DNA from 3 places in the Paenibacillus larvae subsp. larvae genome. Region 2 is predicted to be linked to each of the others. Evidence: riboswitches for the same ligand, from Rfam matches in the RefSeq annotation. Region 2 holds a riboswitch; each other region holds the start of a gene.
The links. A riboswitch is a leader RNA that binds a small molecule or an ion and turns the genes downstream of it on or off. The one in region 2 is predicted to bind cobalamin.

Region 1: linked by a shared signal. The riboswitch ahead of BXP28_RS20195 (ABC transporter substrate-binding protein) and the one ahead of BXP28_RS22155 (cobalt-precorrin-8 methylmutase) in region 2 are both predicted to bind cobalamin.
Region 3: linked by a shared signal. The riboswitch ahead of BXP28_RS12560 (1-propanol dehydrogenase PduQ) and the one ahead of BXP28_RS22155 (cobalt-precorrin-8 methylmutase) in region 2 are both predicted to bind cobalamin.

Annotation. Positions count from the first base shown of each region.
Region 1 covers NZ_CP019687.1:3,875,632-3,886,317, reverse strand. Annotated here, with positions in the region: gene cobU (bifunctional adenosylcobinamide kinase/adenosylcobinamide-phosphate guanylyltransferase) at 1-433, opposite strand, end outside; gene cobT (nicotinate-nucleotide--dimethylbenzimidazole phosphoribosyltransferase) at 566-1,612, opposite strand; gene BXP28_RS20205 (ABC transporter ATP-binding protein) at 1,670-2,458, opposite strand; gene BXP28_RS20200 (FecCD family ABC transporter permease) at 2,460-3,500, opposite strand; gene BXP28_RS20195 (ABC transporter substrate-binding protein) at 3,523-4,518, opposite strand; cobalamin riboswitch at 4,711-4,909, opposite strand; gene BXP28_RS24665 (hypothetical protein) at 5,010-5,315, opposite strand; gene BXP28_RS20185 (aspartyl-phosphate phosphatase Spo0E family protein) at 5,710-5,973, opposite strand; gene BXP28_RS20180 (aminotransferase class I/II-fold pyridoxal phosphate-dependent enzyme) at 6,058-7,263, opposite strand; gene BXP28_RS20175 (Lrp/AsnC family transcriptional regulator) at 7,279-7,770, opposite strand; gene BXP28_RS20170 (hypothetical protein) at 8,034-8,315, opposite strand; gene BXP28_RS20165 (MFS transporter) at 8,543-9,874, opposite strand; gene BXP28_RS20160 (BMP family lipoprotein) at 9,901-10,584, opposite strand; gene BXP28_RS20155 (type 1 periplasmic-binding domain-containing protein) at 10,563-10,686, opposite strand, start outside.
Region 2 covers NZ_CP019687.1:4,255,170-4,265,855, reverse strand. Annotated here, with positions in the region: gene BXP28_RS22175 (cobalt-precorrin-4 methyltransferase) at 1-545, opposite strand, end outside; gene BXP28_RS22170 (decarboxylating cobalt-precorrin-6B (C(15))-methyltransferase) at 542-1,117, opposite strand; gene BXP28_RS22165 (cobalt-precorrin-7 (C(5))-methyltransferase) at 1,107-1,712, opposite strand; gene cbiD (cobalt-precorrin-5B (C(1))-methyltransferase CbiD) at 1,709-2,830, opposite strand; gene BXP28_RS22155 (cobalt-precorrin-8 methylmutase) at 2,845-3,477, opposite strand; gene BXP28_RS24755 (hypothetical protein) at 3,546-3,671, opposite strand; cobalamin riboswitch at 3,630-3,794, opposite strand; gene BXP28_RS22150 (S41 family peptidase) at 4,339-5,199, opposite strand; gene BXP28_RS22145 (hypothetical protein) at 5,217-5,909, opposite strand; gene BXP28_RS22140 (hypothetical protein) at 5,914-6,549, opposite strand; gene BXP28_RS22135 (ABC transporter ATP-binding protein) at 6,564-7,481, opposite strand; gene BXP28_RS22130 (radical SAM protein) at 7,472-8,569, opposite strand; gene BXP28_RS22125 (IS256 family transposase) at 8,753-9,976, shown strand; partial or broken gene BXP28_RS22120 (arginine deiminase family protein) at 10,023-10,457, opposite strand.
Region 3 covers NZ_CP019687.1:2,408,400-2,419,085, forward strand. Annotated here, with positions in the region: gene eutA (ethanolamine ammonia-lyase reactivating factor EutA) at 1-1,002, opposite strand, end outside; gene BXP28_RS12540 (sensor histidine kinase) at 1,143-2,567, opposite strand; gene BXP28_RS12545 (ANTAR domain-containing response regulator) at 2,560-3,132, opposite strand; gene BXP28_RS12550 (EutP/PduV family microcompartment system protein) at 3,368-3,799, opposite strand; partial or broken gene BXP28_RS12555 (BMC domain-containing protein) at 3,811-4,163, opposite strand; gene BXP28_RS12560 (1-propanol dehydrogenase PduQ) at 4,348-5,487, opposite strand; adenosylcobalamin (AdoCbl) riboswitch at 5,874-6,023, opposite strand; gene BXP28_RS12570 (spore coat protein) at 6,369-6,572, opposite strand; gene BXP28_RS12575 (spore coat-like protein) at 6,691-6,894, opposite strand; gene BXP28_RS12580 (DUF2512 family protein) at 7,079-7,423, shown strand; gene BXP28_RS12585 (YolD-like family protein) at 7,474-7,821, opposite strand; gene BXP28_RS12595 (glycosyl hydrolase family 18 protein) at 8,483-9,775, shown strand; partial or broken gene BXP28_RS12600 (peptidoglycan recognition protein family protein) at 10,251-10,686, opposite strand, start outside.

The DNA.
Region 1 (10,686 bases), 380 kb from region 2:
CAATGCCGCTCCCAACTTCATTCGTAACGAGAATTAAATGTCCTTGATAAGCTTCTACCGCCTTGACAAGTTCATCCAGCTTAGCAGTAACAAGGTCCACAATATTTTGTCTTTCTTGATAACGAAGCAGCCAGTTAGAAAGCCATAAAGTCAGGCAATCCACCAGGACTACATCAGTGGCTAGGGCAGATTCCCCCTGTTCTTGGGCAAATTGGCGAAGCAAACCGGCAAGTTCATACGGCTCCTCTACTGTCACCCACGAAAATGCTTGTTCTTTGCGCTGCTTTCGGTGGAGGGCTGCACGCATCTCCATCTCCTCGTCATAGATTTGTGAGGTTGCGACATACCGCCCGCTTTTCCCTCTGGAAGCAGCCAACCGCTCGGCAAACCCGCTCTTTCCGCTTCTTGCTCCTCCTGTAACCAGTACAGCCATGTTTCCAGGCTCCTCTCTGACTGTAAACATTTGTGAATTTTCATGCAGATTGACAGAGGAGCCGCAGCTGTTAGGCAACTGCGGCTATCCTTACTTTCTATTGTTTTTTTCATGGCATCCCCGGAAGGCCGATCAGGGACCGGATACTCCGGCACTTTCAAATGTTGCCATCTCTTTCATAATCCGGCATGCCGAATCAATGAAAGGAAACAGCAGTACTGCTCCCGTTCCTTCCCCAAGCCTTAAATCAAGATGAAGGACAGGTGATAATCCGATCGCTTCCAGCATTCTCAGGTGTCCCTGTTCATGGGATTGATGTGCCGCAATCATATATTGGGTAGAGAACGAAGCAAGCCTGCTTGCAATTAGAGCAGCTGCTGATGAAATAAAACCATCGATCACTACAGGACAGCGGTGATAGGCTGCACTAAGAATCATCCCTACGAGTCCGGCTATTTCAAGCCCTCCGACTTTGGCGAGAACATCGACAGGATCATTGGCATTAGGGGCATTTAAATCGATTGCCTTCTTAACCACTGCACATTTATGCTTCCATCGTTCGTCATTAATCCCGCTTCCCCGTCCAACGGTTTTCTCCGGATCGTAGTCTCCGATAACAGAAAGAATAGCAGCACTTGCTGTCGTATTCCCGATTCCCATCTCTCCTGTGGCAAATATACGGGTTCCTTGCTTATACAATTCCTCTACGATATGGCCGCCAGCCTCAATAGCCTGTACAGCCTCTTCCCTTGTCATGGCTGCTTCTTTTGTCATATTCCGCGTGCCTCTGCGTACTTTACGGGAAATGAGTTCCGGATGTTCAAGATCTTCGTTCACCCCGATATCCACACAGAACACTTCAGCACCGGCCTGCCGGGCCAACACGTTTACTGCTGCTCCTCCCTGCAGGAAGTTCATCACCATTTGCGGGGTAACTTCAGCCGGAAAAGCGCTGATTCCTTCTTCACATACCCCGTGATCGGCCGCCATAACAATGACTGCTTTTTTATCAAAGTAAGGGGTAATCTCCCCTGTGATTCCCGCCAATTGCTTGCTTAATTCCTCTAATTTGCCCAGGCTGCCCTGAGGCTTGGTCAGTTGGTCCAAATGCCTGGATGCTTCCAATATCATCCCTTCATCAAGGGGTACTATTCCGTCAATCCATGTTTTAATTGTCATATACATTCCTCTCCTTCCGTAGAAGCCTAGTTAGTTTATACTCTAAGTAAGATAGGTCTATGCCTTGGCATTGCTGCCCGGTTTAAGCAAAATTTGCGGAACACTGCTTTCAGGGTGAGATAAAATAATAGGAGATGTCCCATAAACCCGTTCGATAAGTTCTTCGGTTAACACTTCCTGCGGAGTTCCTGTTGCCGCTACTTTTCCTTCATGCAAAACAAGCAGGCGGCTGCAATATTGGGAGGCCAGGTTAAGATCATGAAGCACGGCTACTACGGTTAACCCGCATTCCGCCTGCCACTTTCTTACATAATCCATCATCTGCACCTGGTAACCGATATCCAGGAAAGTCGTTGGTTCATCCAGAAGCAGCAAATTCGGCTGCTGAGCCATCACTTTGGCCAGAGCCACACGCTGCCTCTGTCCTCCACTTAAAACTTCAACGGGCCGGTCCGTGACCGTTTCAAGAGATAACGTCTCTATAATCCCTTGGATCAGAGACTCCGGGTCTTCCTCTTCATCCCCAAGCCAGTTCTGAAAAGGAAAACGGCCCATCTCGATAACCTCACGTACGGTAAAGCCTACCGGAGGCAACGCATCCTGCTGAAGGACCGCGACCCATTGGGCCAATTCCTTCCGTTTATAACTGTTCACTTCCTGATTATCAAGATAAATACGTCCGGAAGAAACCTGTTCTACGCCGGACAAAAGGCTAAGCAGGGTGGATTTCCCGCTCCCGTTGGGACCGATGATACCAAAAAATTCGCCGGATTGCACATTTAGATTAATGTCATGGAGGACAGTCTCACTGCCGTATTGTTTGGATGCTTGTTCTACAAGTATCATCTCATCCACCTCTTACCTGTTTCTTATGCTTTTGAAGCAAATAGGCAAAGAAAGGAGCGCCCAGGAAGGCAGTGACCACGCCAAGAGGAATTTCCGTTGGGCTTAAGACGGTTCTTGCCAAAGTATCCGCCCATAACACGTAGATTCCCCCGCCCAGTGCGGAAAGCGGAATAATCAGCCTATAATCAGAACCGACAAGAAGCCGGATCAAATGGGGCACAATCAATCCAACAAATCCGATTACACCCGATACGGAAACGGCCGCAGCCGTGATCAGTGTCCCTACGGTCAGGACGATCATCTTCGTCCTTTCCACATGAACCCCTAAATGGGAAGCCTGTCTTTCCCCAAGCGAAATCAGATTCAAGGACCGGGAGTATCCAATCAAAATGACGAGGCCGATCAGCAAGTACGGAAACACTACTGCTGTGTAAGCCCATCCTCTCATAGCGAGGCTGCCCATCAGCCAAAACATGATTTCATTCACAACCTGATTAGACATAGCCACCATAAAAGAAACGAAAGCACCCAGGAAAGCCTGCATGACCACTCCGGACAAAATCAAGGTTTCCATGCGAATTTTTCCGTCAATCCGGGCAAGCCTCAGTACCAACCATAAAGAGAAAAGTCCTGTGGTAAAAGCCACGATTGGAATAGTCCATTGGCCAAAAAAAGCGTACTGCAAACCAAAATAAATAAGAAAAGCAGCTCCGACAGATGAACCTGATGAAACGCCAAGCGTATAAGGATCTGCCAGGGGATTGCGTAAAACCCCTTGAAAAGCTGCCCCGGCCACCGACAAAGAAGCGCCTACGAGCACTCCAAGCATCACACGGGGAAACCTTACTTTCAGGATAATCTGTTCAGAAGACCCGGGCCAGTCAGCCTGAATGGCATCACCCAAAAATGGTATTTGATGCACCAAAATCCGGAAAATATCGGGAACCGGCAAAGAAGCTGATCCTACGGACAGACTAAGCAAAATAGAAAGAAAAAGGAGTAGTACCCCTACTCCTCCCCAAATGAATAATTTTCTTTTCATATATCTTTCACCTATGACAGGTTTATTTGACAAGATCCGGATAAATCGCTTTAGCTACCTCGGTCAATCCCTGTGTGATACGCGGACCCGGACGGCTGATCAGGTTTTGGTCTACACCGATTACCGTATTGTTTTTTACGGCATTGATCTGATCCCAGCCACTGCGGCCCCGAATCAGTTCCTCCAGGTTTTTCTTGGTTTTGTCGTCAGTTACACCGTTCGCATACAATATGACATCCGGATTCTTCTCTATGATTTTCTCTTCACTGATTTGGTGCCATCCCTTCATGTCTGAAGCGACATTTATCCCACCGGCCAGCTCGATGATTTCATTCATGAATTCCCCGCTGCCAACTGACCAGCCCGGAGAAAACTCCACATATACTTTCTTCTTCTCTTCCGCTTTTACTTTGCTTACCGCATCTACCACTTTTTGCTTTTCAGCTTTCATTTTTTCCACTACTTGCTCGGCTTGTTCCTGATGATCGGTAATTTTACCATAGAGCAGCATATTATTCATAACATCATCGAGAGTTTTCGGTTCGACCTTAAACACCTGCACATTGGATTCGCGAAGCTTCTCTACGTCTTCCTTGCTGGTCGATATACCCGTAAATACCACATCCACATTCGCCGCAATCATGGCTTCCACATTCGGTTTCATAATGCTGCCAAGCTTAGGCTTTGATTTAGCTTCTTTCGGGAAATCATCAAAATCGGATACCCCTTGAATTTTGTCACCAAGACCGATGGCGAAAAGGGATTCTGTCTCCGCTGGTGAAATGGAGGCAATCCGCTCAGGAGCTTTCTCAAAAGTGAATTCTTTACCTGTCGCATCCGTGACTTTCAAAGGATATTGCGTTTTCTTAGAAGAGGAATCTCCCGACTTGGCAGTCGCTTCCGCTTTCGGTGAACTGCTAGCCGCAGGCTCCTCTTTTTTTCCGCAGGCTGTCATGCTGACTGCCAATGCAAGGGTCAGCACGCCCGCAACCACTCTATTCATCCATCTTGTTTTCATTTCTGGTCTTCTCCCCTTTATTTAGAGTACTCCGAGTCCAGCTTGACTTCCATTTTCAAATACAATCTTTACTGCAACGAAAAACCCCTCCTATTTCGAAGAATAGAAAGGGGCAGGATAAACCAGTACCATTGGGGACTCCTTCTTTCGGAGCCGTTCCTGATTTAACGCCATCCTTTCCTCGAAGGATTTCGCGAGAGTCATCAACAGGTAGGTCTCCTGACTTTCGAGTGGTGCATGATCCCGCCTTCCCATCCTGTTTCCGGACAGTGGCTTAATGAGATCATTCTCGAATCACAGTGGCGGGACCGTGCCGGATTTGCACCGGGCTTCCCTTTTCACCTGCATGGCAGACAGTACTGCCGGCAGGACCTGCTGATCATGTATTTGTTTTTTCAAAATGCTGATTCTGAAAACAGCACAGCATGTATCAAGCAATCAAACTCTTAATCGATTATAGGCTAATTCATCATTAGTGACAATAAAATGGATCACTCTTTTTCGGCAATTTTCCTCATAACGGCCTTGGCTTTTTCGATATCGGGCACATTCACGGGAATCATGGCATATAAGCCCAAACCGCTAAGCTCATTCTCCCTGAACCATTTTGTCTCATCCAGCGGAACGGCATACAGATGCTTCTCCTTGAGCGGTTCCGGTTTCGGCTCCTGTTTCTTGTTTTCCGGCTCGATAACAGCTTCCTCGATACCGCCGGGGAAGTCATCCACACCGGCCAGATCATCCAAAGAAACAAACGAATTTTGGGCAGCAAAGCTACGAAACTCTTTTTGGGGCAAGACCAGGATTCCATTTCCTCCCGCAGCGACTTAAACTTCCAATTTTTAGGAAGCATACATGGGAGAAGCGGAAATAGAAGGGAAACATCTTCTCCAACCTTTTCTTTCAATGAAGTTTCGAGTTTTGTGACAATATCAACGGGAAAACCGGAAGATCCCATCATAAACATTACAACATCGTGTTTCGGTTTGCCGCCGCATCCGGCCATCAGGACCGGGACAAGAACAAGTGTTCTAAGCAGAAGCAAGGTAAGACGCTTCACGGTAAGAATCTACCTCCAAGTAGTTATAGACAAAATGATAGGTAACACTCATACGGTAATTTTAAAAAAAGGCCGGTATAACACCGGCTCGGCTTTTTGTCAAAATATACGTTTTCTTTATTACAGCGGGGTCAATCGTTCTCTTTGACAAGCTGCATGTATTTATTAATTTTAAAATCCAGCAGTGTGCTCATTTGAACTACAGACTCCGATGTCATTTCCCTTCCTTCCAGAACCAATTGTTCCAGCTTGCGTCTTAGAAAATGAATCTCTTCTTCCAAAGCGTGCAGTGAGGAGGCCTTATACGAATTCTTTGAAGACATGCGGGGTTCCGAAGATTCGGAAACGTGCCATTTCTTCGGATACTCGGACAGCTGATACTCTAAAAATGCCATAAAACCGCCTCCCTCTTCAAAATGAACGTTATGACCTAAACATATCAGGTTTACGATCCCTAGAACAACTGTTTTTGTGACAATTTATAACTTTTTTATTAATTTTCCTATTCTCTCCAAGGCTTCATTTAACTGAGTTACGGAAGTGGCATAGGAACAACGGATGAAGCCTTCTCCCCCAAGACCGAACACATTTCCCGGAACCGTCGCTACTTTTCCCTCATAAAGCAGGCGCTGGGCAAATTCCTCCGAGCCCAACCCCGTTTTGGAAATAGATGGAAAAGCATAAAAAGCTCCTTGAGGCTCATGGCATTCCAAGCCGATTTCACAGAATCCCTTCACCACAAGACGTCTGCGCTGGTTATAAGATTCCACCATTTTGTCCTTTTCTTCCAGCCCGTTTTTCATCGCCTCCAAAGCAGCAACCTGTCCCATAATGGGGGCACACATGACTGTATATTGATGAATCTTTAGCATGGCAGAAATAAGCTCCCGATGTCCGCACGCATAACCCATTCTCCAGCCTGTCATGGCAAAAGCTTTGGAAAAGCCGCTGACCAGAATTGTCCTGTCTTTCATACCAGGGATCGAAGCAAAACTAACGTGCTTTTGCCCGTAAGTCAGTTCGGCGTAAATCTCATCTGAAATAATGATCAGATCATGCTCCTCCACGATTCTTGCGATGGGCAACCAGTCCTCGTAAGTCATAATGCCGCCTGTAGGATTGCTCGGATAACAAAGGATAAGGACTTTGGAATGTGGTGTCAGGGCGGCTTTCAAGGATTCGGCAGTTAATTTAAAATTATCTTTGGCATACGTCTCAATACCAACCGTTTTCCCTCCGGAAATAGCAGCGATCGGCGAGTACGAAATATACGTCGGTTCCGGAATGAGGATCTCATCTCCCGGAGTAATTAAAGCCCGCAGAGCCAGGTCAATGGCTTCGCTGCCGCCTACCGTAACCATTACCTCCTCCATCGGTTCATAAGCAACGTGGAAAGACTTATGCAAGTATTCAGCAATGGCTTCGCGAAGTTCGGGTAATCCTGCATTTGGCGTGTAGTTGGTCCTTCCTCTTTCCAGAGCATATACCGAGGCTTCCCTCACATGCCAGGGGGTAATAAAATCGGGTTCTCCCACCCCCAAAGAAATGATATCCTTGCTTCCGCTTACAAGATCGAAAAACTTCCGGATACCGGAAGGCGGAATGTCCCGAACCAGCGGGGATAAATAGCTTTTCATATTTTTCACACGGCTTCCTGTTGATATTGATGGTGTTGAAGTATTCATAGGACAGCCCATCCTTTATGGCGAGATCAGCATCCGATGGTCATCCTCATGATCTTCAAAAATAATGCCATCGTGCTTATATTTTTTCAAGATAAAATGGGTTTTGGTAGAAAGGACCCGATCCAGTGTAGATAGTTTCGTCGATACAAAGGAAGAAACTTCCTGAAGCGTGCGCCCTTCAATCTCTACCTGTAAATCATAGGACCCGGACATAAGATAGACTGCCTTCACCTCCGGGAACAGATAGATGCGTTCGGCTATCGCATCAAAGCCCGTCCCGCGTTCCGGCGTAATCTGAACCTCAATAAGTGCCGTTACTTTATCACTATCTACCTTCGCCCAGTTCAAAACCGTAGCATATTTGACGATGATGTTCTCTTCTTCCATTTCCTTGATCGCCTTTGCAACTTGTTCCTCATTAGCACCCAGCATGGTAGCGATCAAATCAGACCCGCGCCGTGCATCTTCTTTAAGCAATTCCAAGACTTTCAGTTTAAAATCATCCATTTCGTTCCTCCTGCTTATTTCCCAAAGCTGAACGGCTGAGCCGTCCTTATTCAATCTGACTTTTCAAAAAATAGTTATATCTCATCTTACACCGAAGGGCAGTACGAATTCAACGAACCAAAGCGAAAATAAAAAAAGCTGCGGCAGCCAAAAAGGGCCTCAGCTTCTTTCCGTTAACAGATTTCAAGCACCTGGGCGCATATATCTTATAAAAAAATCTTCTTCAATAAACGATGCGATTTTGCCGATTTACCTTTAGCCGCTTACTTGATCATCAGCAGACGTTTGACATTGGCCTCGATATCTTTTTGACTGTAAGAGGGAAGCACGTGAATATAAGCAGAAGATTGCTCCTCCTTTTGCTTCCGTTTGGAAATATAACCGATACCGATAAGCCGGTCCCGATCATAGGCTGAGATAACATCCGAAAGTGAAGACAACTCCAGGCCGTCCCTCGCAACAAGCTTCCGCGTCTGTTTCGTATAATCATGTTTAAACTTATTCCAGTCCGCTTTATCCGGAACATCCCTTACAAAAGCCAGCATTTAAAGAACCACCTTTCCCTGACAATCATCTTATTACAATAATTATACATATGACTGCATATTTATTCAATCTATTCTTGATCTTCATTCACTTCATTATAAGCTACAGCTCTATGGTTGGAAATGACAGAACCGGAAAAGCAAAAAACCCGCTCCGAACAGGGCAGGTTTTCACTGCAAGGCAATTGAATATGGACTTGAAATACAAGCATAGGCATAAGATAACTTTATTCTGTCAGCAAATGGCCGGCCGGAGAAATTCCATCCAAATATCGGCGCATATACAGCCAGGTGAAAAACGGTGAACTGCCGATTCCAAGCAAAAGCAAGTTCAGTACAAGAGGAGAGTGATTCCATGAAACGATGGTAATAAACAAGAATGTCCCTCCGATTCTCCCCACATTCAAGGCGAGTTCCCGCATAACAATAAATTCTTCCCGCTGCTTCACGCTTTCTTCATAGCGGCCAATCAGGTCAAACACCGCGGAAGTCATGGGAATACTGAATAACGGCATAAACAATGCAGTTCCAACCCCAAAAACCAGCAGAGTTCCGAACGAAACCTTCCAGAAGAAAGGGAGTATTACGAGGATCAACATAATAACTCCAACAAACATCCCCTGCCTGCGCCAAACCGGTTTAAGCGTCCGGCCTACAAGCCAATTGCTGAAAAAGGAAACCCCTGAAGTAATAAGAGCATAGTTCCCGAGCTTCTGCTCACTAGTAGTGGCTATGTAAACAAGAAGGACTATTAGAAAGCCAAATACCCCTTCCCTTACACCCTGCGCCACCAGTGCAGCCGCTATTGATCTCCATGGAGCTTCCTTATCCCTGAGGCATTGCAAGGGAAGCATCCAATTATAAGTCCCCAATAATTTTCGTTTGGCAAGAAAAAAACTGACCACCACCCCGGCAATAAAAATGGCAGTCGATATCGTAAATACAACACGATAACCGCTATTTCCCGTCATGCTAGCTATGATCAATCCTGATAACCAGGGTGCCGCCATGCCCGAAACCGCAACGAGTGTCCCGGTCCATCCGTTGAACCGGTCCCGGTTTCCAGGTTCGGTAATTTCGAAATAAACAACATTAAAGGAAAGCCAGAAAAAACCGGAAGCCATTCCCTGAACAAAACCTAAAAGCAATATATGCCTGACGCTGTTTACCCCAAAATAAAGCAGCAACAAATAAAAAAGAGCGAAAAGAGCAATGCCCAAACGAAGCACGATCATCTTATTATGTTCCTTCACCCATTTTCCGGCCAGCCAAAACGTTAAGGCCATCGTAAAATGGGTGACCAGCATAAACCAGCCAATGGTTGCAAAATCATTTTTGGCTTTCCATAAATATACGCCCATAAATGTTCCAGACAGGGCATTAGCTGCCGAGAATAAACCGTTGACAGTTAGTAGCAAGACCCCCTGTTTCCCGAGCTTCTTCTTTTCCCTTGAACTTCCCCGGCGGTGAGATTGCTCCTGTTCTTCGCGGGAATCCTCCTGAACCCCATGACGGTTTCCTTGAGTCAGTACCCTGCTTCGGGTTCGACCTTGAACCATTGTGTACTCACCATCCCTTGAATAGCTTAGCCTTTGTTAATCTTCCCTTTGAATGGGAAAATATAAGGCGGGATGGCCAAATTGGGACGTATTCCCAATTTACTGCATGCCGGAAGGGCAATTTCCGCGGTTATCAGCCGGTTTGCATAAGATTCAATCTGCTGCGCATCCTGTTCCCGCAATTTTTTCCTGTAACCGGTTAGACTAACTCCCCCTTCCTTCAAACCAAATACCTTATGCCTTCTTCCATGGAATTTGCCTTCTCTTACTTCCTGCATGACGCTCGAGACCGCTTTGTCAAGATGTACATCCATTGACGCCAATTGCACCTCGGAAGAGGCTTCTTCCAACCCGCTCTGGCTTCCGATTACCCATAATTTCTCCCCCGAACGTACTCTTGCCAAAGCTTCACTTTCTATTCCTGCTCCGGCACTGCCACCCATATGGGTAATGATATCAACACCGCTTCTATATAAAGAGCGCGCCGTACTTCTTCCCGTTTGAATATCCGCTTTTTTGTCAAGAAGTTCCGCACTGATCTTGGCATCCGGCTTAACCGCTTTCACACCCGCTTCGAAAGACAGTTCCAAAAAGTGCCCTTCGGTATCAGCCGTTCCGACAAAAGCAATCTGATTTGTCAATGAACCCAGCCCAGCCGCCACACCAGCCAGGTAGGCCGTCTGCTCTCTTACGAAATCAATGCTTTCCACATTGGTACGGTCATCTGTTGCCCTACCGCCACTAATTTGGCATCCGGATATTGCTCCGCTGACCGTTCTACTGCAGGCTGTAATGCCTTTCCTTCCGCTACG
Region 2 (10,686 bases):
TATCCGCCTGCAACGAGTTCCGAAACCACTCTTTCCACGGATTGAACAGACAGGAAGATAACCATCGAAGTGCGGTGTCCGGCATAGGAACGCAAGGATTCCCTTTCCGGAACCGGTGTCCGGCCTTCCATTCGTGTGATGATCACACTTTGGCTAACTTCCGGTACGGTATACTCGACACCCAGTTGTGATGCAGCACCCAGAAATGAACTTACTCCAGGTGTACAGGTGAACGGAATATCCCGTTTTTTCATCTCCTCTATTTGTTCCCGGATCGACCCGTAAATCGAAAAGTCTCCGGTCTGGAGGCGAACTACTTGTTTCCCGGCCTTCACGCCTTTTTCCATGCAATCTATAATTTCCATTAAATCCATAGCAGCACTATTATAGATTTCGCAGCTTTCCTTGCAATAATCAAGTAGTTGCGGGTTCACCAGAGAACCTGCATAAATGACGACATCTGCTTCTTTCAGGAGGTTGTATCCTCTTAAGGTAATGAGTTCCTTATCTCCGGGTCCCGCGCCGATAAAATGCACTTTCGTCATGCTGTCCCGCTCCTTTCTTTTTGGCAAGCTATGATAAAGGTCGGATTTTGGGGCTTAAAGTAATGCCCTTTTCCAAGTTCATGCCACTTTGAAACTTGCAGCTGGATCACCTCTACTTCATGCCAGGGCCCTTTTTCCAGACAGGCTGCTGCTTCGAGGACATTTTCTGCCAAAATGAAATTGAGCACAAGCTGGCCGCCCGGCTTTAACAAGGTATGGCTCCAATCTATGATCTCCGCCAATTTCCCTCCACTCCCGCCGATAAAAATAGCGTCAAAAACGGTATTTTCAAGCGGTATGGGGGCCTCTGCCGAAATAATATCCACATTTTCAAGCAGCAGCTGGTGCCTGTTTTGTTCTATTAATGCCAAAGCCTCCCCGCTTCGTTCAATCGCAGTTACAGACACATGGGGAAACATTCTCGCAACCTGAAGGGCCACACTCCCCGTACCGGCTCCAACGTCCAAAAAACGGCGGCTGTTTCCATCTATCGATAATTTGTCAATGGATACTGCACGGACTTCCGCTTTGGTCATTGGCGTTTTACCACGAATAAAAACTTCATCCCTCATCTAAGATCACCACCACATTCATTTCATAATGATCCGCCACTTGTTCCGGTTTTAACAGGTGCAACCGTTCATCGGGATAGCTGAGATTTTCTCCGATAATGAGCTTCTTGTTCAATTTCCGTTGGAGGATTTCCTTAGCTATTTCCGCCGGTCCAATCTTGCTGTCTGTTACCATCGCCACTTTCGGGTGTGCGAGCAGAAATTCGAAGTCAGGCTGTTTTCCGTGGCTGCTGGTCATGTACAGGTCGTTCATGGCAATACCACAACGGGTACAAAGATACTGAATGGAGCTAATGCCGGGTACAATCTGAAGCTGTTCTTTCGGAAATTTCTTTAACGCCCAATTTCCGATCCCATACATTAACGGATCTCCGGAAGCCAGCAGCACGATGTCCTGTCCAGTCTTCCCAAGCAAAAATGTTTCCAGTTCCGAGAGATTTGAGGGAAGAAGTTTGCGTTCGGCCGGTATTTCATGCGGGATTTCATTCAGCTGCCGCTTCGAGCCGATAATTACATCGGCATTCTGTATGAGTATGATTCCGGCACTTGTCATCAGTTCCGGTTTACCCGGACCAATTCCGACAATATGAATCATCGCCATGCCTCCCTGATTGCTGAAATATCACAAGTTGAAGCCAGCATTCCGCGTTCTGTTGAAAAAGTGATGACATCAATATCAACAAAGGGTTTGCTGAATTTCAAAAAGTCTTCCGCCCGTTTCTTCACTTTATCCGTAATGGTCTGAAAAACTTCGCTGTATCCTTCTGCCACCATGATTTCTCCTGCGGCTTCTGTTGTCGTGCATGCTGCAATTCTCTCGAGTAAAGGGACGGGCGCACCGGCAAGAGCCAGGTTTGCTACCAAAATTTCTGCCCGTGCATCGGCATCTTTGCTGTATGTGGTGAAAATACCGGCGGAGACCTTAATTAATTTGCCAAAATGGCCCACCAGAAGCACGTGCTTAAAAGCAAGGTGCTGCGCCTCTTTTAACATGTAACCGACAAAGTTGCTCATGGAAACCACGTATTTACCGTCAATGCCAAGATGCTCTTCCACGAAACGTTCTCCATAATTCCCCGGTACCAGAATCACTTTCCGGAAGGCTTGTGCTTTTTTCATTTCCAGTTCCATGGAAAGCGACCGTTTCCACCCCTCATCGGACATTGGGGTTACGATTCCTGTCGTTCCTAAAATGGAAATTCCGCCGATAATCCCCAGGCGGCTATTCATTGTCCGCTCCGCACGTTCTTCACCTTCCGGTGCGAAAATGATGATATCCGCGCCCAGCTTTGCACCAATCTCTTCCCGGACGGCTGCGATAATCATTTTGCGTGGTATCGGATTGATAGCCGCTTCCCCAACCGGGACCGCAATGCCTTTTTGAGTCACACGCCCGATTCCTTGCCCGCCGTCGAGTCTGATTTCCCCGCCGGCGTTTAAGGTTACTTTCGCAAAAATCCACATTCCATGCGTCGCATCCACATCATCACCGCCATCTTTTTGAACGGCGGCCGTCGCGGTATGCTGATCAAATTCCTGTTTTTTCACGGGAATTTGCAGAGATGTTCCGTTTGCCGTAATCACAGAAACTCCCGCTATTTTCTCCTGTTTGATCACCATGGCGGCAGCCGCTTTGGCTGCTGCGGCTGCACAAGCGCCCGTCGTATAACCCTTGCGTAATTTTTTTCCCTCATGATACACATAGTCTCCCATAGGGCCACCTTCTCTTACATCGCATATAGCACTGCGTTAATGATGGCTGCAGCCAAATTGCTTCCGCCTTTTCGTCCACGGGCAACTACCGCCGGTATATCACTTTCATAGAGGGCTTCTTTCGATTCTGCTGCCCCGACAAATCCAACAGGCACTCCGACTACAGCCTCCGCATCCAATTTACCGGCATCTGCCATTTCCAAAATTTTGTAGACTGCTGTAGGCGCATTGCCAATTACAAATAATTTCCGTTCCTCTTCCCTTGCGGCAAGTTGAATCCCGGCCATAGACCGGGTGATGCCTTGCTGTTTGGCGATTTCTGCTGTTTCAGGTTCATTGACGTAGCAGCGGTACCGGCAGCCGTATTGATCTAAAATCCTTTTATTCATCCCGCTCAAGGCCATATTGGTATCTGTAAAAATCATTCCGCCATGCCTGATTGTTTCGCGTATTTTCGCCAATGCATCATGAGTAAAAACAAGGTTATCCAAATAATCAAAATCTGCCGTCGTATGAATCGCCCGTTTCATTACCAGTTCCTCTTCCCTATTCCGGAAGGCATATTCAGGTCTTGTTTGTGTAATGATTTCCTGTATGATCTCAAAACTTTTTTCTTCAATAAGCTTTGGGTCTTTTATGTAACTCATCTTTTCCTCTCCTTTCCCGAGTAAAAGGAACAAAAAAACACGAAACTTTAAGGTTTCGTGTCCATACGTCAGAAATGGCCGTTTCCAAGTGCTTTTTGAACACACTTGTGCCCTGGTTTCATTGCAATAGACAACTGTTCCCTTAGAAGTTGCTGCATAGGCTGAATAGAGGAGGTCTCCTGACTTTGCATCATTCTAGTTTCCCGCCTTCCCGGAAATGTTCCAGTGACATCAAGGGGATTTCGTCCGCTTCACAGTAGCTAGGGCCTGTAGAGGAATCGCACCTCTTTCCCTGATCTCTACCCAGTTTTCTATTCAATTTTTATCAGGTTGAATATCTGGTTCTTAAGATGATCATACCTTGACTAATGCTGAGGCGCCTGTGATAGAACTCACTAATCACTAATATTTTCCTTTTTGTGTTTCCGCTTTCTTTGCGATATCCAAATATGGAAAAAATGGATACATGAATTAGCACTATTCATCTCACCGAAAAAAAGTTGGGGAAAATCTAAAAGTCATTAGATTCCTGAAAGGGTGGAAGGTTTGAACTTGCAGTTGCAAGGCGGATTATTACGGAATAGTTTAATGATTTCATTATCATTATATTTATATTTCCTTCATTTCATATTATTATAATTAGTGAAAATCCCCAAAGGAGGATTGATTATGTTTGATTCCGTTTGGTTTCCCATCATCATTGCTTTAATTGTTGTCTACGGTTTCTACGCCGGTACCCGGAAAAAGAAATAGTTTTGGATGGGTTCCCGGCTATTTTACCGGCAGCATGTTTTTTTGATGCCCGGCACGGCGTTACCGTTCAAAAGCCTGTTCTGAACTGCTATGAAGTAACAAGCGGGTTTACCGTTCTCCGGCATATTCCTGCCCCTGACCACCTGCAGCGAAAGAGTCGATAAAATGGATATGTCTGTAATAATCATCGTCTGATAGGAAGGATATACCGGACGGGTTGTCCTTTTCCAAATATTCCTCAAGCTTATGGCTGTTTCCCCCCTCAACTGTCCAATAAAAGGACGAAACAGTGAATAGTATTCTTTTCTTTCTATGATTGAATGTCCGTTGCCCGATATCCTTGCCCGCTGTCCGGTTTCCTATAACTGCCGCTTCATTTAAATGGGCTCTCAGCGTCAATGCCAATATTTCACCGCAGCTGGCTGTGTATCCGTTAACCAAAATAAAGATGCGCTGAAAACCGAATCTGGCCTCGTCGGACGTATAAATTATGGTTTTACCCGGATAGCGCAACTCTGCAATATCACATGAAGGAAGGAGTAATCTGGAAATTTTCATGCATTCTTCTATACTACCTCCTGTATTGTTCCGCAAATCAAGAATTAATCCTTTTCGGTCTCTGTAACGCTTTAGTACCTCTTCCATTTTACGGGAAACGCCATGATCAAAAAACCCAATGGCAATATACATATAATCGCCGAATTTGATATCATGCTCAATACTTGAAGTGTTCCTTCTTTTTCGGGGATAGTTTTTGCCAAATCGAAAGCAAGTGTATGGAGTCCCTTTGGTCTCCTCAATAAAAACGGCAAACCGAGATGCAGAAATAAAGGCACGGCGCAGCAGCTCCGTTTTTTTTTGCCTATAGCATTCGTTCCGGTCTAATTGCAGTTCGTTTTCCTCATACAGTTCCAAATACTGTTTGGCTGCTCTTTTGCTGATATATAACGGTAAAGAGAAGAATAGCATTCTTCTACTCAGCCCCTTTACTCTTCTATAGTATTGTTAGTGTTGTTATATGCCATCATTAATTTTTGCGTATTCATAAGGAGCTTTTCTTTGTTGGAGTTCCTAATAAAAATAAAAGCAATCAAAAAAATAAAAACTGCAGTTGCCAAGGTAATCCATACACTATTCTGGTTTACTTCTAATCTCGAGCCCCAGATGAGAAAAACAAAGGGACATGCTAAATGAATTAAAGCGAATACAGAAGCGGTCATCTGTTTTCCAAAGCTATAATCAGCGTAATGGCAAGTTGCGGCTCCGAGAAAAGCAAAACAAAGCGCAAGATTAGCGATAAACTGCATTTCGTCATACACACTAAGGGAAAAATCCCCAATTCCTTTAACTAAGTTCAATAAGCCTGTCCCCGCAGTAAGTAAAATGATTGAATAAACATAGCCTGAAGCAACAATAAAAATGAGATTCCACAGCCAGATTTTTTGTATGGAAATGGATGTCGCCAGGATGGATTCGCTGCCAATAATATCTTCCATTGAAAAATGAATAACACTGCTGAATAAAGTAAATGTTGCCGGAAAAAAGACCAATATCGTCTCTTGGCTCAGCCCAGACCGGTATAAGGCATACAAATAAATGATAGGGAGAATGAAAAGGACCGCCAATCGTGGTTTCCGATGCTTCATTGCTTGAAGCGATTTCCAGAAAAGAGCATTCATAAGATTATAAACACCTCATTATCATATTTTCGGTTCGCAGCCGTTTGATCAGAACCCTGGAAACTCCATACGCGGCAACTATAGAGATAACCATAACCGTTCCGCTACCCTTGATATCCCATGAGCTGATTGCGGTTAATCCATTTAAAAGCAGCCCCTGGCCAATAATAATGCCTAGTCTGGACTTTTTCCCGTATAGCCAAGTCACTGTCCCGACAAGTAAACTTAACGAGTATTGTAATAAAAAGCACAGGAGGAGGAGCAGAGCTTCATTCCATATGAGAATATTGGGTTTGTAACCGTTAACGTACAAGATAATAAGATAGACCGGAAACATGGCCACTCCCAGAATCACCGATTTAATAACAATAAATAGTCCTTTTTCCTTAAGAATTTGAGCTGCGTCAAGCGGTGTTGCCAGTAAAGTCTCTATAGATGTCGTTAAATCGTAAAAATAAATATCATTTTGCGTAACAACGGAAAAAAGAAAGGGAATATATAAAAAATAAGTGAATGTTGTAAAGTCCTCCATTCTCCAAACCAGTAACAATGTCGTAAGCAAGAACTGCAACGACGTTACTATACACAGATGTTTCTGCCGTTTTAATTCCCTCCAATATACAACCCCCGACTTATTCATATCGTCTCCGGGTCTTAGGTTTTATTGATGATTTCCTGATATAATTCTTCTAAATCATCGCTTGCTTTTTTAAATTCCTCATACCGGATACGGTTGCTGCTCAACCAATCCAGAATATCTATTCCCGAATGGCTGACTGTCACAACAGCCTCCCGCTCATTTTTGAAAATCCAACTGATGCCGCTTTCCGGGTTTACTCTTCCCAACTGATCGGCAATATCCTTGCCTTTTAACAAATAGTTGTGATGTGCATGGGCCTCCCGTATTTCGTCATATGTTCCGGACCGGATAATCCTCCCTTCTTTAATGAAGGCGATATGTGTGCATACTTTCTGCAGCTCGCTCAAATCGTGAGAGTTAATAAGCACTGTCGAACCATTGTTTTTGCAATTCAATAAAAAATTTCGAAGAGTAATTTGACCTTCCAAGTCCAATCCTCTGGACGGTTCGTCCAAAATGATGATGTTCGGATCATTAATCAATGCTCTGGCCAAAACAAGTCTTTGCCTCATTCCACGGGAGAAGAAGGTAATCTTGCTATCCTTTCTTTCGTATAAGTCGAAATCCTGCAGCAACTTTTCGATCCTGTTTCGGCGCTCCTCCTTCTTGGAGTGCGGATGGTAAATTCTATCGAAAAATTCTATGTTTTCCCATGCGTTCAAATCTTTGAAGAGACCAATATGATCAAAGAGAAAGCCGATTTTTTTCTTCTCTTGATTAAAACGTCTGTCGGTAACGTTAATTCCATTTACGTAAATTTCCCCGCTCGTCGCTTCATACAGATTCATAATTAATCGGACAAGCGTTGTCTTCCCGGCCCCGTTCGGACCAACCAGGGCAAAAATCTGCCCCTTGTCAATTTCCAGGCTGACATTGCTCAGAATACTCCGATGGCCCAGATTTTTGCTGACGCTGCATATCTTTATAACCATTCCGATTCCTCCAAGCTGTAAGCGCAATTCTCTTCCGTATCCAGAAATCTGCAGGCGCTGCAGGAATACTTGAATTCACATTCCCGACACTTTAACCCATGATCCCTCGAATCCACATTCTGCCTCCAAAAATCCCGTACCAGTAATTTAACCGCTTGAGAAACGGAATCTCTCTTTAAATTGAGTAACGGAGCTTGGCTTCCCAAGCACGGATATACGTCTCCGACATATGAAACGGCTATCTTGCCGTTTAAACATGGATCAAATAGTTTTCTGGCATAGAAGCTGTTCATATTGGTTTTGACCAGCCGTTCTTTCACGATCGAAGGCTTCTTATGCGTCGTCCTCATGATTTTCCACTGATTTCCCGTTATTTGCTTCACGTCACTGAATAAGTGATCGTCCACCAGTAAAGTGACGCGATCTTTAATGTTGCAGTAATTTTGAATAATCTTGTTAAGATTCCGTTTACTTGTCACGGTGATATGAAACCCAAGCACGGAAGGGACCTGCTTCAAAGGAACGAGGCCATTGGTATGAAGGTTTGTTGCCATTCCGAGTTCAATTGAGAAATCGATCAGTTCATGAATATACGGATAACGAGTCGGCTCCCCTCCTGTAAATAACACCGCGCTTGTTCCAAAATGAGACAATTCGGTCAGAATGCGTTTCCACTGTTCTACGGTCAACTCTGCTTCATCCCTCTCCTCAAACCGTTTGCATACCGGACAAAATGAATTTTTGCAAAAAGTGCAATCCAGATTGCAATCATTAGTCACATGCAGTACAGCCATATTAATTCGGGGGGCATCCTGCCATAATTTTTTCTGGCTGAAACTATTAATCGGCCTTAACTTATCTATGAATACGGTTTGATCCGAAAAAAAACCGAAATTCGTGGACTCCAGTTCGCTAAAGAACGGATCTTCAGCATTCACCGGATGATTCGCCTCGGCGTCCTTTAGCTTTTGGGTATTAACCTCATCCAGCCAAATCATATTTTCATCAAGTAAATGGCATACAACTGATTTTTTCCTGCCCACTACTAAAAAACATTCCGGAAATAGACGGAAATAGCAATTACTCAAGAATAACCCCTACCTTTTCATAAATAGATTTATAATAATCAATGGTAATCTCCTCAAACAATGAGTTGAGTCCGTATAATTGTGTAAAAAGCTAGGTTCCAAAAAATGAAAGGAGCCATATTCATAGCCCTCAGTTAGAATAATGTTGGGACACAAAATTCTAAATATACGAGGTGTTATGAAATGGCTCAATACCAGATTAACGTAGATTCGCAGCTTTTGCATCAACTATTTTTGGGAAATTCTCAGGATGCGGGTGTAGCCAAGCTGCTCGAGTCTGTACTGAACCAAGTCTTACAAGCACAGGTGAGTGAACAAGTGGAAGCAGATCGTTATGAACGAACAGAGAATCGAAAAGCGTACCGGAATGGATCGTATCCACATGGGCTGCATACGCGGGTGGGAACCATTACACTAAGTGTTCCGCGCATCCGTGGTGGGAAGTTCACGACAGAGCTCTTTAGTCGTTACCAGAGAAGTGAACAAGCGTTAATCTTAGCGATGATGGAAATGGTCGTAAACGGCGTCTCTACGCGTAAAGTCTCGCAAGTAACCGAAGAACTCTGCGGAACCGAGTTTTCTAAATCCACTGTTTCAGACCTTTGTAAGCGGCTGGATCCCATCGTAACTGCTTGGAATAATCGAAGCCTGGCAGACAGCCTCTTTCCGTTTGTTCTCGTAGATGCGATGTATCTCAAGGTCCGTGAAGACGGTCGTGTACGCTCACGAGGCATCATGATTGCCATTGGTGTAAACACCGAGGGCTATCGTGAAGTCCTTGGCCTGATGCTGGGTGACACAGAATCTGAAGCAAGCTGGAGTGAGTTTTTCAGCTCTCTAAAAGGACGTGGATTACGAGGTGTGGATCTCATTACCTCCGACGATCATGGCGGCCTTGTACGCGCGGTACGGCAGCAGCTGCAAGGGGTAACATGGCAGCGATGCCAGACTCACTTCACGCGAAATGTATTAGAAGCCTCACCCAAAGCCTTGAAGGATGAGATCCATGGCCGTCTACGGTCGATTCTAGATGCTCCTGATACTGGAACGGCAAGGTTTTTATTAAAACAGACCTTAGCGGCTTATGAAGATAAGGCGGGTAAGGCGATGGGCGTGCTGGAAAGCGGATTTGACGATGCTACCGCCGTCTTAATGCTGCCAGAGCGTTACCGAAAACGGCTGCGCACGACAAATAGCGTTGAGCGTCTCAACGAAGAGGTTAGACGCCGGGAACGTGTCATTCGCATCTTCCCAAACCGTGAATCCGTGATTCGTCTTATTGGTGCTCTATTGATGGAACAGGATGAAAAATGGGCAGCCGGCAAGAAATATCTCGACATGACCGAGTACATGGAATGGCGGAAGGATCGGCCAAAGTCCGATGCCAAAGTGACTCGCATTATGTAGCACAGTCTAGCTGAGGGAATTTACACACAAATTTGGACTTGATCTAATGATCCTCCATAAGTTCATACAAATGTATTTTCTTACTGGTCTCTGCTTCTTTTTTCAGCACCCCTCCCATTATTTTTTGGATTAACTCTTCATTGGAAAAAGAGAGCAGGTATTCTTTTAAAGTCTGATACGCCCCATTTACGCTGGCATGGCTTTCTGCCAGCATCTGATCCACAAACTCTTCACGAATTTGTTCATCAACCAATGCCTCGGCCGCCAGTTTTTCCAAATAGAGAACCTCTACTCCCCGGTTGCGCAATGTCTGGGCAAAGTAGTCATGCTCCTTTTGAATAATGGGCAAATACGGGATGTCGTCGAACAGCAGCTGCGGCAAAAACTCAGGTGTCAAATTTTCTACTTCTTTACCGGGACGCTTTAATAAAACCGTTTCTAACTCTCCAATCTCGGAAGTGACATGAACGGGATGTTTCACTTGTGTACCTCCTTCGGGACCTGGCTTATTGTGTCACAGGTATATCATAATAAATCCCTGAAACCTCTGTAGTGGAAACGCTGACATTTCAAAAGTGAAATATTCCACGATTTATTGCCGTATTTATAGATTTTCTCGCATATTTATAATGTTCTCTCAAATAATAGTGGAAAAAGTGCAGTGTTTTTTCGTATATTTCCTGAATAATGGCCTTTCAGCTTACCCCGCT
Region 3 (10,686 bases), 1.8 Mb from region 2:
TTTCTCCGTATAAGTGATGGTGCTTCCGCTGATTTCTGTCGTATGGGAACCGGCCCCGACTACGGTTGCCCGGATGGTTTCGGCCGATCTTGCGACCGTCAAATTCCGGGTCAACAGGGAGGAGGCAATCGCTCTTCCCAGCAAAATCCCTATGTCCCCATACTCAAACACGTCGCCTGGCGCTTCCTGATAAATGTAGTCAGCTACCCCTCCCGAGAAAGAGATACAGGAAATGCTCCGATCCGGCTTCAACCCTTTGTTGGTTATGATAACATCGTAAAAATCGCCGGGGGACCGGATGCCTACGCTCTCCTCGAGCAACTTGACCATCTCTTCTATGACCGGGGCCAAATCGGCCGGTGTTACCCGCTGCCCAAGCTCCAGATGAAGGACTCTCCTCTCCACAAGCTGTTTGATTTTGGGTGCGATATAGGTGATCTCCTTGGTCACCCGGTCTACCTTGATTAACCGCCCCCCTATATCGAGACAGCCTGTATCAATCAGTTCACCGTTTGAGAAGAGAGCCAGATTGCTGGTACCGCCGCCAATGTCAATATTGACAATAGAGGCAGAGTGTTCTTTCGAATACGTATGGGCTCCCGCTCCTTTGGCAGCAATAATACTTTCCAAATCGGGACCCGCTGTGGCCACTACAAAATCTCCGGCAAATCCGCTCAATGACAAGAGCACTTCATTAGCGTTTTCTTTCCGGGCTGTTTCTCCCGTGATAATGACGGCTCCCGTTTGAATCTCTTCCTTGCTGATCCCCGCTTTGCGGTATTGCTCTTCTACGAAGGTCTGGATTTTGCGGGCATCAATCCGGTTGTCAGCAAATACAGGTGTGAAGCAGATATCACTTCGATAGATCACCTCTTTATCTGTAATGACCAGACGGGGAACCGAAAAGGATGAAGCCAGGTTCTGGATGTATAATTTAGAGAGCACGAGCTGCGTTGTAGATGTGCCCATATCGATGCCAACACTGAGCAGTTCTTCTTTCATCTTTTCACCTCCATGGCTTGGTAACATTTTTTGATGCAAACAAAAAGGCTTAAAGTTACACAAATTCCCGATAAACAGGAACTTATAACCTTAAGCCTCATTGCTTACATGAACTACACCTTTGTAGCCCTTCTATATATTTATTTTTTAAAAGTAAACATCACGGTTGTTCCATTGGTATTGGAACTAATGTCAAGTTTGCCTTTCAGCTTGTCTTTCACATAACTGTGAACAATGGATAATCCCAAGCTTTTATGTGATTGTTTGCCGGGAGGAAATCCTTGTCCGTCATCCGTTACGGCTACAGTCACTAAGCCGCTTTCCAAAAGCACATTCACCGTAACATTGCCATCCGTACAATCGCCAAAGGCATGCTCATAACAATTTTGCAGAAGCTCGTTGACAATAAGCGCAATCGCCACTGTACGGTCACTGTCCAGACAGATGCTTTGATTAGCCTTCATCCCGATGTGGATATTTTTGCTGTCTACAAAACACCGTTGGATATTTGAAGCGATAAGTTGAATAACGTCAAGCAAATCCACCTGGGCTTCAATTTCCTTCGATAACAGATCATGGGTAGCTGCAATGGCCAAAACCCGGCTTACACTTTCAGTTAAACTTTTTTTAGCTTCCCGGCTTTCACATTGCCGTGCCTGAATGCGGAGCAATGAAGCCACTGTCTGCAAATTGTTTTTTACCCGGTGGTGAATTTCACGGATAGCCACGGATTTGGAGACGATCTCCGCTTCCTTGTTCCTGATTTCCGTAACGTCATGCAGGATGACGCCTACACGAAAATCCCGCTCTGTGATAAACACTCTTTTGACCTGGTAATAATAGCCCGCCACCTGTACCTCTGCCGATAATGGACAAGATGGTAAAGACGAATACTCGCTCATTACTTGTGCAAAGGTAGTTTGATCCAGAGAAAGGTTGTCATAATGCAATCCCTGAATATCTTCCAGATAACCGAGACGCCGGTAGTAGAGGTCAGCCTTTTTGTTCTTCAGCTTCACAAATCCATGCTTGTCGAAAATCAGGACAGCATCTTCCAGCTGATTAATTATGGACTCGTTAAACCGGAGCATGGCGGTCAGGGTTGAAGACATTTCGCCTTCTTCATGTGGTGTTCCGGCCGAACCGAAGTGAGCTTGAATATTTTCACTTACATCCCGTTCGTAGATAACGACCCCAATGACTGCATCCCGATGTTTGATCGGATAAACAGTCTGTCTGACCAGATGATTTTCCTGAGTATTCGCTACAAGCCCCTGGGATAAGATTCCCGTCTCCAATGTCCTGAGGACTCCGGGTTCGTTTTCCCGAAGCGCCCTTTCTCCCACAACCGAACGTTTATACAGCGATTTGCCGGTTCCAGGAGGACAATGGTATACGACAATAGCATCGTTGGTAATACGGGACAAGACATCAATGAATACGTCATCCCGTTCATCGGATGATTCGAAAGACCCGGCAACTTCAATGATCCTGCCGATTTCTTCATCTGTCAGACGGGTATGCTTGCTGCAAAGACGGACAATCTGCTCCCTAACCTTAGTCATAGGAAATGACGATCGTTGCTGCAATTTCCATCATCGGACACCGCCGATCCATGCTTAATTTGCGAATCATCTGGTAGGCCTCGTCTTCGGTACAACCATTCTCTTTCATTAAAATGCCTTTAGCTTTTTCAATTGCCTTGCGCTCTTCCATCTTCTGATTAAGCTTCGTCAGGTTTTGCTCCAGTTTACGGATCTCCTTCCCTTTGGCAATCATAACCTCAACCATGGGGATCAGAGATTTCTCATCAAGCGGTTTCACCAGATAACCAAGCGCACCGATAGAGGATGCCTTTTCAATCGTCTGTTTGTCGCTGAATGCGGTCAATAAGAGGACCCCACCCGCCAGTTGCTCGGTGATAATTCGTTTTCCTGCTTTTAACCCATCCAGGATCGGCATTTGAATATCCATAATGACCAGTTCGGGCAGATGCTTTTTGCATAATTCGATGGCTTCAAACCCATCTGAAGCTTCCCCTACAACATCGTAGTCCGCTTCTTCAAGCATCGCACGAATATCCATTCTTGTAATAGGTTCGTCGTCGACTATTACAATTTTTCCATTCATGTGTCATGCACCTCATTGTTTACCGATATTTGCTTGTTATCCCGTGAACCCCGCTATTCAGTTATAAAACGGAATCAATTTCGTAAAATAACCGGTGAGCGTTTAATGGAGAAGATTTAGATAAATACGGTTCAGATAGATATATATCTAATTTATATATATCTATTTATATATATTATACCAGTTATTATATCATTTCGGATGGTGATCCAAGTTATGAAATTGATTCAAACAGCTACTCTCTCAAATAGGCCTCAAGCTCGTCCAATCCCAGATTCTCCACGGAAGAAATCCGGAAAATGGGTGAGGCCCCGGCGGCCTGCAAGTATTCCGCTGCCTTTGCAATATCCTCATCAGACTCCGCCAGTTCGATCTTGGTTACAATGCCAATGACCGGTTTGGCAAATGCTGTAGCAAAGGACGGAGGAAAATAGCTTTCTTCGTTTGTGCAATCTTGCACAAGGCCGATTACATCAGCATCAACGCTTGTAACAAGAAGCATTCTGTATAAAGAACGGTTTTCAATGCACTCCCCGGGCGTATCTATGGCTTGCTCAAAATTCTCAATCGCCTGTGTCTTTTTGTAGGCAAGCTCCTGACCGTGCAGCCGTTGACATAACGTGGTCTTACCAGAGCCTGTACTCCCGGCTAATATCAACTTCTTCATGGCAGTTTCCCCTACGTTCTCGTAATGGCAGCAGCCGAAAATCCGAGAATGTTCTGCAAACCATTCAGTACTTCATTCACAGCTGAATCAACGGATGAAACATCGCCCGTTATAACCAGGGAGCCACTGAAACGATCGACAAAACCGATCTGAACGCCGGCTGCCTTGGTTGCAATGTCCGCCCCAATAATGGAGGCTTCGCTTGGGGTTATCGTCATAATGCCAATGGCATCCTGCACATCCGTCCCCAATCCCAGCTTCTTGTAAATGTCCTTGTTGGATTGGCAATAATGTGAGCCAAGGTTACCTGTTTCCCGGGCACGTACTCCTGAATGACGCGCTGCTTTTCATCTTGCTGGTTCATCCCTTATCCCATCCCATCAAAAAAACACGTGATTAAAGCCATAAAAAAACATAAAGGCTTCTTAAAAAATTCACACGGAAATTTTAAGAAGCCTCTTCGCTTTACTTGTTATACAACACGCCATTGTGCTATCTTTATCTCATAATATATTTGATTTAAGCAAACGTTGTCAATGCGGTAAATTTTATTGATACATTTTGTTCAAAATTCCGATCACATCCGCGTCTGACGGAACACGCGGATTGGTTGCTGTACATCCGTCCTTCAGCGCACCTTGGGCAATGGCCTCCTGCATTTCTTCCAAAGTACTGTATGCAATATTGCAGTCTTTTAATGTTTGCGGCATCTTCAATTGCTTCTGCAGCTGTTTAATCGCCTGGACCAGACTGCGTACCCCGCTTCGGGAATTGGAAGCCGGCAGCCCTAAGCTTCTGGAGATCTCCGCATATCTTGCAGCCGCAGCATTGCCTTCATCTTTGCCGTATCCCGGCTTGTAATCAGCATTAAATTCAATCACATGCGGCAATAATAGCGAGTTCATCCGGCCATGGGCAATCTTGAATTTGGCTCCTGCCACATGGGCAATCCCATGGTTAAGTCCAAGTGAAGCAATATTGAAAGCCATACCGGCCAGACACGATGCGTTATGCATCTTCTCACGCGCTTCGAGATCACTGCCGTCCTTGTGGGCTTTGGGCAGATAGGCAAACACAAGCTTGAGCGCTTTTTCCGCCAGGGCATCGGAAATATCATTGGCTTTGGTGGACACATAGGCTTCAATGGCGTGGGTCAATACGTCCATTCCCGTATCAGCCGTGATGAAATCCGGAACACTCTTGACCAGTTCAGGGTCCAAAATAGCTTCTTCCGGCAGCATGTCATGAGAAACAAGAGGATACTTGATATTCTTCTTCTTGTCGCTGATGACCGAAAAAGAAGTGACTTCGGAACCGGTGCCGCTCGTTGTCGGAATGGCCACGAAAGGGATATCCTGCTGGTTCATCAGTTTTTTGGCAAAGATCTTCATCGCCTTGGCCGCATCAATAGCAGAACCTCCGCCCACGGCTATGATCATATCGGTGTTAAACGAGCTGAGTGCTTCCAAACCTTCTGTCACGACCTCGATTGGCGGGTCCGGCACGATATTGCTGAAAATGTACTGTTTGTTGCTTTCGTGCAGTCTCTCGAACAGCAGATTAATCATGCCGGATTTCACCATGAACGGATCGGTAACGACAAATATTCGTTTGTTGCGTAATTCCGTTAGCCGGTCTAACGCACCTTGCCCCATATAGATATCGGTTTTAAAAGAAATTTTATCCATGCAGGCACCTCCAATGTAAGTTTCAGGAAAATAAAAAAGAGACTTTTAAAAGAACGAATTCCTTTAAAAGCCTCTTTGCTTATATGTACACGTCATTGTGCAGCTTGCTGTCATTTGATTGTCGTCTATTAGTTTACACCCTTATTCAGTAAAACGTCAACCTGTTGTTGCTTAATGCCATCTTATGCAAAAGGCAGATGATAAAAAAAAGGGGATACACGCCATTGTGTATCACATTCTTCTTCGTTGAAGAATCTACCCGTTTCCTTGCTGTACATCCTTGTACATGTTTGGCGCCGCCGCCAGGCCATACCCCCGACAACATTGTCGGGACACCCTCTTTCCAATAAAAAAAGCCTAGAGGCGATAATCGTCACACTAGACTTCTAAACCACCACTTTCGCCTCGAAGCGGTTGGTTGCTCAAAGTTTCTAGGCAAAAGACCTGACTTAAGACCGGTATCCGGTCTATCACAGTGGCGGGACCGCGTTGGATTTGCACCAAACTTCCATTGCCTAAAACTTTTATATTGTGGCATGACGTGAATGTTACCATTCGAGAACATTATAGCATATAGAAATAATTTGGCAAATCATTTGACAAATTATTTGGCAGATTATTCGCTGTTGTCCAATTGAGGCTGAAGTTTTGGAGACTCGATAACGGAATGTCTTTTCTTGCTCATTATCCTTCTCCTTTTTTAGAAAGATATTATCCCTGTCGTATTTTTTTGCTAAAATCCTCTCATCCATAAAATTATAGCAAATTAAAAAGCTGAGAATGATAGTTTTTTCCTCGTAGAAAAATATAAGGCCCGTCCTTAAGCAAATTATGTGCATTGGGGAGGGCCCTTGTTGTAAAGTAAAACGTTTTTCTGGAATTCAGGAACGATTCATTAAATTTAAAGTCTTCTGGGCATTCTGGATATCCATTTGGATTTGTTCATTTACATTAAAGGGATGGTACATGCCTTTATTCAGCATGTAATCCGTTATTTTCTGGTGCATAGTGATCGCTGTATCCAGATGGTTTTTCAGAACTGATCTGACTTCCGGAGTAGTGGCTTCAGTTAAAGCAGTAGCCAAGATCTTTAACACCGGATTTTGAGGCAATAAGGAAATCGGATGCGATAACCTGTTCAGTTATTACATTCATACCGGTTAAATTCTCTACAGTGGTGCTCATTTTTATGTTTTCTCCTTTCTAAATATGGGGTCGGGATAATAATCCCTGATAGTCTTGAATTGCTTTTGCAGAATGCTGAATATCTTCTTGCAAAAGACTTTTAAGCGCCGGATCAGAAACCAGTCCCTGCATAGCAACCGATTTTGTCATACAGGTATTTTTAAAGGTAAGGAGCTCATGTACTTCCAATGTTTCGTGTACGGCAAGGCCTTGTTGTGCCATTATAACGATTCACCTCCTTTAAACCATGAATTTATTATCCGCCCGTGCAAATAAGGATATTCAATTTAAATTGGTAAAATAAAACATGAAAAAGCTATGAAGAAATAGGATCAGGCTGAAATAAAATTGGGGATGTTTGGAGAAGCTAATAAACAATAACTGTCAGAAAAGAGGTCAAAAATTGATGAATAAATTTCTAATTAAAGTATTGTTAAACGGAATCGTAGTCATTCCCCTGCTTATGTGGTATACAGAAGCTACTTTTGTAGGGGCAGCCACAGCTGCCGTTATTTTGTCAGTCATTGCTTATCTAATAGGAGATCAAATCGTCCTTAGGTACACTAACAATACAGTTGCTACCATTGTGGATGCCGTTGTCGCTTTGTTTTATCTTTGGCTGGTAGCCCGCTATGCCAACTGGTCATTGTCAGTAGGGGAACTGCTTACGGTCGTTATCGTACTCGGTGTAGTAGAAATCGGATTTCACCGCTTTTTAGGACAGACTTCTGTTAATAAAGAGGCTCGATAATTATTGGGAGCTTAATAAATACAGCTTCTAAACAAAAAAGAAACGAAGACTCAGTATACATGTAAAATTGAAGAAAAGTGAAGCCACTGCATGCTTTCCTGACACTTTAACAAAATCTTCTCCTCCCGCAGGTCCAGCTTTATAATTACGCCGCTGTACTCCCGGTTCTTATATATTCCATAAGTAACAACCGTGATTACTGTGCTGCTTTCAAATGCTTCTGAAAGGATTTCAGAGAGTTCATGAACGCGTTTCTCCTGTTTCTTGTGATTCTCGCGTTTCTCAGTAGCTACCTGCCGTCTATACTGCATAATTTGCCGGACCACCCATTCTTTCTTTTCCAGAGGAATGGAGCGGGAGGCTTCATAGAGAACATATTCAGACAAATTCTTAGTCACGGCAATCCCTTCCTTGCTTCATAATAGGAACATTTGTTCTCATTATAACATTTTTTCCCTTTTGTTGGGAAAATAAAATGTTATGATGAAAGTGCCCCTAAAAAATGTATTAAGGGAGGTGGTTTTTTATGAGCCATTTGGAAGTTCCCAATATATCTTGAATGTTTATTTATCGTCCGCTTCCATGTTCGTTTTTTCACAATTCTTAAGAGTAGGCAAAAGAAGCAGAGGCATGCCTGCGATAATGCCTTTTTTCTTTGATAAAATGATTAAATAAACATGGGAAAAGCCGTTTTAGGAACAAATAAGGGACAAACCCGTAAGCCCCCAAAACAATCGCCGCCCCTTGTACTCCCGTTTTCCCGCTCTTGTCAAAATTGCCGCTTAAGCCGGGATTAGCCAATCCTGCATAAAAATCCGGAATTAGTCAAACCTGCCTCAAAAGCCGGATAATCAGAGGAATAAAATTCCACAAAATAGTAACATTTTTCCCCTTTTGTTCACTAAAATAAATGTTAATATGAAAACGTTACCAAATAAATAATCAGGAGGTGGTTCTAATGAGCTAAATTAAAAATCCCCGTAATGGGCGTGAAGTTTAGTTGTTGTCCACTTACATGTTATTTTTTTCACAACCTTAGAAGAAAACAGGAGGATGATGATGAAAAAGAAAAAATGCTTCATGACAATCACTTCGTTAGCAGTTGCCGGAGTCATGCTGGGAAGTGCACTCCCCCCGGTGACGGCTGGTTCTATTCATGATCATCAGACACAATCCGCTGTGTACGGGCAGTCATCCAAAGCATGGGATTTTTCGCAAATTCAAGCAGGATACGGGTACGAAAATTGGGGAATTAAACAGTATGTACCGTATTTTGATGTGGGGGCATATCCTCAAAACCCTTTATTGATGTATGATTACATGACGAAAACAGGGACTCAAGAGGCTTTTCTGGGTTTTCTGGTTACGAATCCGCAAACGGATGAATTAGTCTGGAGCGGAAGCAATAAACCTGTTGACGTTTTACAACCAAACGGCAGGGATATGATTTTCGATGATATCCGAAGATTACGTGAGCAAGGAAAAGATTTAGGAATTGCAGTGGGCGGTGCCGGAGCAACCATGCTCCCCGAAACCGTGAAAAGTGCAGAAGATGCCGTAAAGGAATATAAAGAATTTCTTACCGCTTATGGCTTTACACATCTTGATTTTGATATTGAGGGAAATCTGACTCCGGATAAAAAAGGTCATGAAAATCGGGCAAAAGTGATTAAACAATTAAAAAAAGAATTACAATCTGAAGGACAGCCTCTGTCCGTTTCTTATACTCTGGCTTTAGGAAAGAGCGGAATTGAACCGAAGGAAGTTGCCATTATCGAACCGGCAATTAAAGAAGGGGTAGATATATCCCGTCTTAATTTTATGGCTTTTGATTACGGAGAGATCAATGAATCATTAGTGGAAACAACAATAAAAGCATTACGCAGTACCCATACGACATTAAAAGACCTTTATCAAAAATATGGATATGACAAAACAGATGCTGACATTTGGAATCTTATGGGGATTACATCCATGACCGCACAAGATGATCAAGGTCATCCGTTCACATTAAAAGATGTTCAGGCGACAATTGATTTCGCCAATAGTGTCGGGATTCCATTTTTGTCCATGTGGAGTATAAACAGAGACTCTAATGATAATAGTTGGGTACATCCCGGCACCCAAGAGGGGGATTACAGTAAAGCATTTGTAACATTCATATCGGAAGACGGAAGTAAAGATCCGTTTAAACCAATTCCAACGTACAGCTACCCTAAATATGATGAAAGTAAAAGTTACAATGCAGGAGAAAGAGTTGGTTATAACGGGAAAGCATACCTGTGTATAGGATGGGCAAATCCTCATGATAATCCGGAGGCAGCACCTTGGGCATGGAAATACCTGAAATAGCTTTGAGAGAAAATTTTATGAAGTTGCTGAATCCTGCCTTTTGAAAAATGGGATCTGAACCTAATTAGCTGAAACAAAGAAAAAAAACCGGATCAGCGTATTTTTATAAGCTGTAGAGAGAAGAAAAGAGAGAATGAAAGAATTGGATAAGGGCATTATCCCGCAGTTTCCTGTAGGGACATGTCTGCCTGGGATAATGCCTTTTTTTCTTTGGAATCTAGCAAATTTGCCTCATCCGGATAATCGACATAATAGTCAGGAGTTCCTCCGGGGTCATCTCACAGCCGTAGGCTTTCTCCACTAATGTATAGTCGTTTAGCACCGGAGGAACAATCTTGCCATCAACAGATTCATGATACATCCGGTTCAGTTCCCCGGCAAGCTGTCTCCATGTTTCCAATGGCAAATTCATCTTCATGCCCCACCACTCCGTTTCCCTGATTAGATTGGTATTCTTGTTCTCCATTTCAACACATACATCATTTATAAATTGTTCGAACGTCTTCCCGCCTGTTGCAAGTGCCGAATCCGGGTCCACCTTGCGGCCGGGATCAAGCGTTTTGTGGCTGACTATATGCTTGCGCGGGTTTAAGTCAAATTTCCTGCACAGGTAAGCAAAATACCACACGTACCGACGGTAGGCCTTCTCAAAATGGATGTGTCCGCCATAGCACAGTTCAACTCCGACCGCCGCATCATTTGCGCTGCATCCGTATAACCGTTTGTCTGTCGGAACATCGTAGCGCACGTGCCATGCTTTTTCATTAAGCGGGATAATCTCCAGGATCTCTGTATCGTCGATAAAGACGTGAGCAGATGCGCTGCGTTCTGTCATCGTATTGAAATAATTTCGGTTATTTCGGGCCGTTGACCCGGGATTCCCGGTATCATGGGCTACAAGAAAGACCGGA